DNA from 2 places in the Streptomyces sp. NBC_01485 genome. Region 1 is predicted to be linked to the other one. Evidence: riboswitches for the same ligand, from Rfam matches in the RefSeq annotation. Region 1 holds a riboswitch; the other holds the start of a gene.
The links. A riboswitch is a leader RNA that binds a small molecule or an ion and turns the genes downstream of it on or off. The one in region 1 is predicted to bind cyclic di-AMP.
Positions count from the first base shown of each region.

Region 2: another riboswitch for cyclic di-AMP. It lies ahead of OG352_RS35855 (M23 family metallopeptidase); the one in region 1 lies ahead of OG352_RS25790 (transglycosylase SLT domain-containing protein).

Region 1 covers NZ_CP109435.1:5,692,131-5,696,692, reverse strand. The annotation lists gene OG352_RS25800 (LolA family protein) at 1-592, opposite strand, end outside; gene OG352_RS25795 (polyprenyl synthetase family protein) at 942-1,952, opposite strand; cyclic di-AMP (ydaO/yuaA leader) riboswitch at 2,452-2,655, shown strand; gene OG352_RS25790 (transglycosylase SLT domain-containing protein) at 2,659-3,141, shown strand; gene OG352_RS25785 (HAD family hydrolase) at 3,151-4,053, opposite strand; gene OG352_RS25780 (GNAT family N-acetyltransferase) at 4,312-4,562, shown strand, end outside.
Region 2 covers NZ_CP109435.1:8,133,728-8,138,289, forward strand. The annotation lists gene OG352_RS35850 (alpha-galactosidase) at 1-805, shown strand, start outside; cyclic di-AMP (ydaO/yuaA leader) riboswitch at 1,107-1,270, shown strand; gene OG352_RS35855 (M23 family metallopeptidase) at 1,273-2,274, shown strand; gene OG352_RS35860 (SGNH/GDSL hydrolase family protein) at 2,510-3,295, shown strand; gene OG352_RS35865 (SIMPL domain-containing protein) at 3,507-4,277, shown strand; gene OG352_RS35870 (TetR/AcrR family transcriptional regulator) at 4,318-4,562, opposite strand, start outside.

The DNA.
Region 1 (4,562 bases):
CCGGAACGGGGGTCTCCGTCTCGCCCTTCTTGGAGCTCTCGTCGACGGTGGAGTGATAGACCTCGTTGGAGGCGCTGTCGTACCCCCACACGTTCTTGCCGTTGTGGATGACGCTGTACTCGGCCGCGTTCTCCAGCAGCGAGAGCTTCTGCTTGTCGGGGCCGTCGGCGGCGACGCGCAGGGTGTGCGTGCCGGAGGCGAGTTCGGTGAGCTTGGCGGACGGGTCGGCGGACGAACCGTCACCGCCCTGCTGTGCGGCGCCGGAAAGGAGACCGCTCTCCAGCCCGCCGAGGTCGGGCAGCCCGAGATCGGTGGTGATCTTCACCGTGCCGGACAACTGCTGTACGTCCGAAGCGGCGATCTTGTCGAGGAGTTGCTGCGCGGTGATCTTCGGCAGGTCGGGGTCGCCGGAGTCGGCGAGCGCGGGGACCAGCCCGATCGTCGCCGCCGCGACACCGATCACGGTGACCGGGACGACGTACCGCACGGCCTTGCGCCGCCCGGCGCGCAGATCCTTGGCCTCCCCGCCGTCGAACGTCCCGCCGTTCGGCTCCCCGCCGGTCATGGTGTCGTCGGTTGCCTTCGGTGCCATGTGTGCCTTACCTCCGTCGTCGGCGGCGGCCGGTCATACCGCTGAACGTCCCACCCCAAGCCGCCATTCTCACCCGAATCGGTGAGGAGTGATGTTTTCCGTGGTTCCCATCTGACCAAATCGCACACGGAAAAGCGTCAGACCGGGGAGCCAACTCCGTGTACGCCTGGGGTATGACACGAAGGCGGTGAGGCGGCATCCAACCCGTAGGGGTACCGACGAACGGGGGTTCCGACAAGCGGAGGTTCCGACGAGCGGGGGTTCGAACCCGTAGGGGTTTCCGGGTGGAGGGCGTTCCGGGGTGGAGGACGTTCCGGAGAAGGCGGTGGACGTTCCGGAGCGGAGGGGGTCAGCCGGCTCGGTGGACCACCGCGTCGCAGAGTTCCAGCAGCGCCGCCTTCGCGTCGCACTCCCGCAGCGGCGCCAGCGCGGACCGCGCGTCCTTCGCGTACCGCACGGTGTCGCGGCGGGCCTGCTCCAGCGCCGGGTGGGCCCGGAGCGCCTCCAGGGCCTCGGCGAGCCGGTCGTCGTCACTGAGGTCGGAGTCCAGCAGCTCGCACAGCGCGATGTCCTCGGGCAACGACAACCGCGCCGCCCGCTCCCGCAGCCGCAGCACGGGCAGCGTGGGAACGCCCTCGCGAAGGTCCGTGCCGGGCGTCTTGCCCGACTCGTGCGAGTCGGACGCGATGTCCAGGACGTCGTCCGCGAGCTGGAAGGCGACGCCCAGCCGCTCGCCGTACTGCGTCAGCACGTCGACGACCGTCTCGTCGGCGCCCGACATCATCGCCCCGAACCGGCAGGCCACCGCCACCAGCGAGCCCGTCTTGCCGGCGAGCACGTCGAGGTAGTGCTCGACCGGGTCGCGCCCGTCCGTCGGCCCGGCCGTCTCCAGGATCTGCCCGGTGACCAGCCGCTCGAACGCCTCCGCCTGCACCCGCACCGCCTCCGGCCCGAGGTCGGCCAGGATGTGGGAGGCGCGCGCGAAGAGGAAGTCACCCGTGAGGACGGCGACCGAGTTCCCCCAGCGTGCGTTGGCGCTGGGCACCCCGCGGCGCACGGCTGCCTCGTCCATCACGTCGTCGTGGTACAGAGTGGCCAGGTGGGTGAGCTCGACGACCACGGCCGACGGCACGATGCCCGGCGCGTACGGGTCACCGAACTGCGCCGCGAGGGCCACGAGCAGGGGCCGGAACCGCTTCCCGCCCGCCCGCACGAGATGCTGGGCGGCCTCCGTGATGAACGGGACCTCACTCTTGGTGGCCTCGAGCAAGCCTTCCTCGACAGCCGCCAATCCGGCCTGGACATCGGCTTCCAGAGCCTGGTCCCGCACGCTCAGCCCGAACGGCCCGACGACGGTCACGAGGGGTCTCCTGTCTGCTGGTGTCCACTGGCGATTACGCGGTTTGTCGATAGGTCTCTGCCACCACTCAAGTCAGCGTATCCGGTCACGTTTCGATCACCGATAGCCCCCACGGTTACAGGCCCGGCGGTATCGGATCACGCCCGTTATGTTTCTGATCAGTACGTATGAACAGATATTTATAGAGTTACCCAGAAGTAATGATTTATGTCGGTTACCGACACACCCAGCCCCTCGACGTTCCTTTCGGTACGAGTTCGGATTAATGTCCGATTTGCCACTCTTGCGAACGTCGGTGAGTTGGCTCACTCGCCACGGCGACCCGGCTCCGGCCCGCAACCCCGCCGATCCCCCGCATCCCCCGCAACCCCAAGCAAGTTGGCGCTTTGCGCACACAAAGGATCAAGCACCCCATAGGCCACAGACAGAGGTCAATAGGGTTGATCTGTGAATTCGCCACTTGTTCCGGACATGTGCCGTCGCATACGTTCCCGACCTGTCGGGCGGAACGCCGAATCCTGCCGCCGCCCGTCACCCTCCGAGAGAACCGCACGGCAGGAGCGGGGGAACCAGGTAAGTCGCCAAACCGGATGCTTCAGACATACCGGTACGGCTCGGGGTGAAGTCGCGTCCGTCAGGACGCGGCCGGGCAGCTCCCGCCCGAACCCGACAGCTCACCTCGCAGGCGCCGGAGAGGAACTTCGTCATGTCCGCTGTCGCTCAGCCGCGCCGCAACCGGCGTACCCGTCTCGTCCGCACGCTCACCGCCGCCGCCGCCGGCGCGGCCGTGCTCGCCCTCCCGATCATCGGAGCGACCAGCGCCTCCGCGGCGACCCCGACCGTCGCCACCGCGACCAGCCTCGGCTACGCCAACAACCTCGACGGCTGGATCCGCGCGTCCCTCCAGGTCATGGCGCAGCACGGGATCCCGGGGTCGTACAACGGCATCTACCGCAACGTCATCCGCGAGTCCTCGGGCAACCCCAACGCCATCAACCTCTGGGACTCCAACGCGGCCGCGGGCATCCCGTCCAAGGGCCTGCTCCAGGTGATCGACCCGACCTTCAACGCCTACCACGTCTCCGGCACGTCGTGGAACTCGTACGACCCGGTCGCGAACATCACCGCGGCCTGCAACTACGCGGCCGCCCGGTACGGCTCGATCGACAACGTCTTCGGCGCGTACTGACAGTCCCCCTTACGGGGCGTTGAGGTCAGTCTCTAGGGGTCCACGGGTACTACGGGTCCTAGAGGGTCCAACGGGGTCCTGCGGAAACAGTCTTTCGAGGACGACGGCCACGCCGTCGTCCTCGTTCGACGTCGTCACCTCGTCGGCCACCGCCTTGAGTTCGGGGTGGGCGTTGGCCATCGCGACTCCGCGCGCGGCCCAGTCGAACATCGGGATGTCGTTGGGCATGTCCCCGAAGGCGATGGTGTCCTCGGCCCGCAGGCCCAGGTGTTCGGCCGCCAGCGCCAGGCCCGTCGCCTTGGTGATCCCGCAGGGCTGCAACTCGACCGTGCCGGGACCCGACATGGTCACCGTGGCGAGCGAGCCGACCGCCGAGCGGGCCGTCGCCGCCAACTCGTCGTCGGACAGGGTGGGATGGCGCAGCAGCACCTTGCTGATCGGCTCGCACCACAGGTCGTCGCGCCGCTCGACGCGCAGGGCGGGCAGGGTCGGGTGCGGCATCCGGTAGCCCGGCTCGATGAGCGTCAGCCCGTCGACGCCGTCCTGGTCGACGGCCGCGTACAGCTGCCCCACCTCCGCCTCGATCTTGCCGAGCGCGGTCTCCGCCAGTTCCCGGTCCAGGGTGACCGACCACAGCAGACGGTCCGCGCCGGCGTCGTACAACTGCGCGCCCTGTCCGCACACCGCGAGCCCCCTGCTGTGCAGGCGGTCGAGCAGCGGTCGTACCCGCGGGGCCGGCCGGCCCGTCACCACGAGGTGGCGTGCGCCCGCGTGCGCCACCCGCGCGAGCGCGTCGAGCGACCGGTCGGAGAAGGTGTCGTCGCCGCGGAGCAGCGTTCCGTCCAGGTCGGTGGCGATGAGGGAGTACGGGGAGTACCGGGTGCGTGCGGCATATGCGGTGGGTGCGGCCATGATCAGAGAATACGGATCCCGCAGCCCCCGGGTTCGACGCGCACCGAACGACGACCGGGTGCTGCCCGGTTCTGCCAACTCCCCTTTAAAAGAAACGGCTTTCTGACGCATCGCCGGGTAGCGGACGGTTAAAGGCCTCTGCACCGGTTGGCAACAACATGCCACGCTACCTACCGCCACGCCCTGATGGAGCGGTACCGTCCAGGTGTCCAGGGGGGACTTGATCGGGGGGTCAGGTTGAGCAGTGGGCGCATTCGTGTGCTGAGGCCGGAAGACCTCGGCGAGGGGGAGAGGGAGCGGTGGCGCGCGCTGCGTGCCGCGTCGACGCTTCCGCGAAACCCCTTCATGGAACCGGAGTTCACCGACGCCGTGGGGCTCGTGCGGCCCCGCGCGCGGGTGGCGGTGGTGTACGAGGGGCGTGAGCCGGTCGGCTTCCTGCCCCATGAGCGGGGCCGGCTCGGCCAGGGCCAGGCCCTCGCGTACGGCGTCTCGGACGCGCAGGGCGCGGT
Region 2 (4,562 bases), 2.4 Mb from region 1:
GGAGTACCTCTGGGAGCGACTCGACGCCATCCTGTCCAGCGCCCCCGTCGACTATGTGAAGTGGGACTTCAACCGCTGCTTCACCGACGCCGGCTGGCCGGACGACCCCTACCCGCAGCGCCTCTGGGTCGACCATGTGCGGGCCCTGTACGCCCTCCTGGACCGGCTGCGGGCCGCCCACCCGGGCGTCGCCTTCGAGTCCTGCTCGGGCGGCGGCGGGCGCATCGACCTCGGGATCATGAGCCGCACCGACCAGGTGTGGACCTCCGACAACACCGACCCGCTCGACCGGCTCGACATCCAGCACGGCTTCAGCCAGATCCACCCCGCCCGGGTCATGGCCGCGTGGGTCACGGACAGCCCGAACACCCAGCTCAACGGCAGGATCAGCTCGTTGCGCTTCCGGTTCGTCAGCGCCATGGCCGGGGTGCTCGGCGTCGGCGGGGACCTCGCCGAGTGGAGCGAGGCGGACCTCGCCGAGGCCCGGGAGTGGGTGGACCTCTACAAGGAGATCCGGCCCCTCGTGCAGCACGGCGACCTCTACCGGCTGCGGCCCCCGGCCGGCGGCCTGAGCGCCGTCCAGTACGTGCGGGGCGACGAGGCGGTCGTCCTCGCCCGGCTCCAGGCCCAGCGGTTCGGCGAGCCGGTTCCGGCGCTGCGGCTGCGCGGACTCGACCCGACATCTTTGTACGAATGCCTTGAAACGGGCGAAGTTCACCGAGGTGCCGTGCTGTTGCACCACGGGTTGCGTACCGGACTGCGGGGCGACCTTGATGCGATGGTTATCCGCCTGCGTCGCATCTGAGTGTTCTGTCCCGAATTGGATCCTTCCTTCCAACTCGCTCTGGGGTAAAGGGACCTGGAGATGTGTCACGTGAGGAGCGTCATATCAGTGACCGTACGTCGTCCGTCATGTTCACGTAATTCGCGTGCTTTTCCAGGGCGCTTGGCGAAAAGCGGGCCTATTGATTGACGGAGCGTGACTGGGAATACGCACAGGGGATCAAGAGAAAAGCGTTATCCGTGCAACCTCTGCTTGTCCCTGTGCGTCTTGGTCGCTTACGTTCCACCCCAATCCGGACGGACGCCTAATCCTGCCGCCGTCCGGTGTCCGCTCACCCATCCGTGTAAGGCAGGAGCGGGGGACCCACAGGTAGAACCGCCTGTTCCGGTCCCGGAACAGGCTTGGGGTAAAGCCGCGCCTCGGCGCGGCCGGGCATCTCCAGCCCGCACCCGACAGCTGACCTCGCAGGCGCCGGAGAGGAATTGGCCATGCCCGCGAAGGGTAAGCACCGTCGTCCGAAGTCCCAGCGTTTCACCCGCTCCATAGCCGTCGCCGGAACCGGCGGCGCCGCGCTCGCCCTTCCGCTCATAGGCGCCACCGGCGCCCATGCGGCGCCCTCTCAGTCCGTCGCACAGTCCGCCGCGCAGACGGTTTCGCAGTCTGTTTCGGAAAAGGCCGTGCAGTCCGTTCCGGTGGCGCAGAAGAAGGCCGCTGCCACGAGTGCCAGGACCTACACCGTGCGGTCCGGCGACTGCCTCTCGAAGATCGCCGACGAGCAGAACGTCAGCGGCGGCTGGCAGAAGCTGTACCAGGACAACCGTCGGGCCGTCGGCGGCGACCCGTCGCTGATCCACCCCGGCCTGAAGCTGTCGATCGGCGCGAAGGCCACGACCGGCACCACCGGGTCGTCGTCCGGCTGGTCCTCCTCGAAGGCGTCGTCCGACGACAAGGCGTCGTCCCCGTCGTCCTCGTCGCCTTCTTCGTCCGGGGCGTCCTCGTCGTCCGGGTCGTCCTCCTCGAAGGCGACCACCCAGGCCGCCGAGAGCAGCACGAGCACCGGCGCCGACACCGGTACCTCCAGTGGTTACGGCCTCCCCGTGGCCGGCGCGACCGTCGGGACCGGGTACCACGTGGCCGGCAGCATGTGGTCCAGCGGCTACCACACCGGCGTCGACTTCGTCGTCCCGACCGGTACCTCCCTCAAGGCCGTGGGCGCGGGCACCGTCGTCTCCGCGGGCTGGGGCGGCGCGTACGGCAACCAGGTCGTCATCAGGCTCGCCGACGGCTACTACGCCCAGTACGGCCACCTCTCCCAGCTCTCCGTCTCGGCCGGCCAGACCGTGACCCAGGGCCAGCAGATCGGGCTCTCCGGCGCGACCGGCAACGTGACCGGCCCGCACCTGCACTTCGAGATCCGCACCACGCCGGACTACGGCTCGGACGTGGACCCGGTCGCCTACCTCCGCTCGCACGGCGTCGCCGTCGGCTGACCCCGGCCGACGACCTCCGCCCGACACGCTCGACACGCCTGACACGCTGCCGAAGGCCGGACCCCGATCCCCGGGTCCGGCCTTCGGTGTGCGGTCTCTTATTCCCTGATTGGGGAACTCTTTAGGAGTGGCTTATCTCACCGTCCGTCAACCCTTTCCTACGGTCGCGTAAGTCACATTCGAAGGTGAATCATGAACTGCTGTGGCAGACGATTCGAAGAATGACAACAGATCAGTGATCGGGTCGTACGTGGCGGTGGGGGACAGCTTCACCGAGGGCGTCGGCGACCCCGGCCCTGACGGGGCGTTCGTCGGCTGGGCCGACCGGCTCGCGGTACTCCTCGCCGACCGGCGGCCCGAAGGCGACTTCGGGTACACCAACCTCGCGGTCCGCGGAAAGCTGCTCGACCAGATCATGGAGGACCAACTCCCCAGGGCGCTGCGGCTCGCCCCGGACCTGGTCTCCTTCTCCGCGGGCGGCAACGACATCCTCCGACCCGGCACCGACCCGGACGAGGTCGCCGAGCGCTTCGAGCGCGCGATCGCGTCCCTGACCGCCGTAGCCGGCACGGTCATGGTGACCACCGGCTTCGACACCCGTGGCGTCCCCGTGCTCAAGCACCTGCGGGGCAAGATCGCCACCTACAACGGGCATGTCCGCGCCGTCGCCGACCGGTACGGCTGCCCGGTGCTCGACCTGTGGTCCCTCAAGTCCGTGCAGGACCGCAGGGCTTGGGACGGCGACCGGCTCCACCTCTCCCCGGAGGGGCACACGCGCGTGGCGCTGCGCGCCGGAGAGGCCCTCGGCCTCGAGGTCCCGGCCGACCCGGAGCAGCCCTGGCCGCCGCTCCCACCGCGCGGCACCCTCGACGTACGGCGCGACGACGTCCACTGGGCGCGCGAGTACCTGGTGCCGTGGATCGGACGCCGGCTGCGCGGCGAGTCCTCCGGCGACCACGTGACCGCCAAGGGCGCGCTGTCGCCGGACGACATCAGGATGCGGATCGCGGCCGTGGCCTGAGCAGCCGTGGCCTGAGCAGGGAGACCGCGAGGGTTGCGGGTGGACGCGGTCGGCCGTCGAGGTCGTACGGTCGGCCGCTCCACCAGTGAGGTGAGCGCACGGGAGTGGTGCGCGGGCGGGGGCCGGTGCGGGTGCTGGGATGACCGCACCCGTACCAGCCCTACCTGCACCCGCATCCCGTTCCCCCGACGCCTCGAAGGACCGGTCCCGCATGCCTCTTCCCCGCACCCGTCCCCGTACTCCCGTCGCCGTGGCCCTCGTCTCCCTGCTCGCCCTGGGCGTCCCGGCGCTCGCCGCGCCCGCGGCCGTCGCGTCGCCGGCCCACCCGGCCGGGGCCGTCCGTCTCGCGCCGGACAGTCCCGCCACCGTCACGGTGACCGGCGAGGGCAGTGCGAGCGCGGCGCCCGACCTTGCGGTCGTCGGCGCCGGTGTCGAGGCCTCCGCCAAGACCTCGCAGGCCGCGGTGGACGCACAGAACAAGGCGGCCGCCGCGCTGCTGGCCGCCGTCCGCGCCCAGGGCGTCGCCGACCGGGACGTCCGCACGGAGGGCGTCTCCCTCAGCCCCGTCTACGACTACGCGGACAACACCGCGCGGCTGAAGGGCTACCAGGCCGCGCAGGCCTTCTCCGTGAAGGTGCGCGAGGTGGCGAAGACCGGCGCGGTCCTGCAGGCGATCACCGACGCCGGCGGCGACGCGGCCCGGATCAGCTCCGTGGCCTTCGACGTCTCCGACCCCGGCCCGCTGCGGTCCCGCGCCCGCGAGGCCGCGCACGACGACGCCCACGCCAAGGCCGAGCAGTACGCCCGCCTCAGCGACCGCCGACTGGGCCGACTCGTCTCACTCAGCGAGGACGCCTCCAGCTCTTCACGCCCGGCGCCGTCGGCCGGGGACACCCCGGGTGCCGGCATGGGCGCCGTGCCCGTGGCCCCCGGCGAGATCCGGGCGACGGCGACTGTGACGGCGGTGTACGAGCTGGACTGAGTGGGCGGCCGGGTCCTGTGCGGGCGCCGGTCCCGGATTCTCAGCGCTTCCGGGCGCTCAACGTTTCGGGGGCGAGGCCGAGTTCCCGGGTCACGGCCTCGTCGACCCATTCCTGCGCGCGGGTCCGGGACACCGCGCCCGCGTAGGACGTGAGCTGGACGGCGAGACCGTCCAGCAGGGCCGTCAGACGCAGGGCCGTGCCGGCCGGGTCCGGGCAGCGGAATTCGCCCGCGGCCACGCCCTCCGTGATCACCTCGGCGAGCACGGCCTTCCACGCCCTGTCGA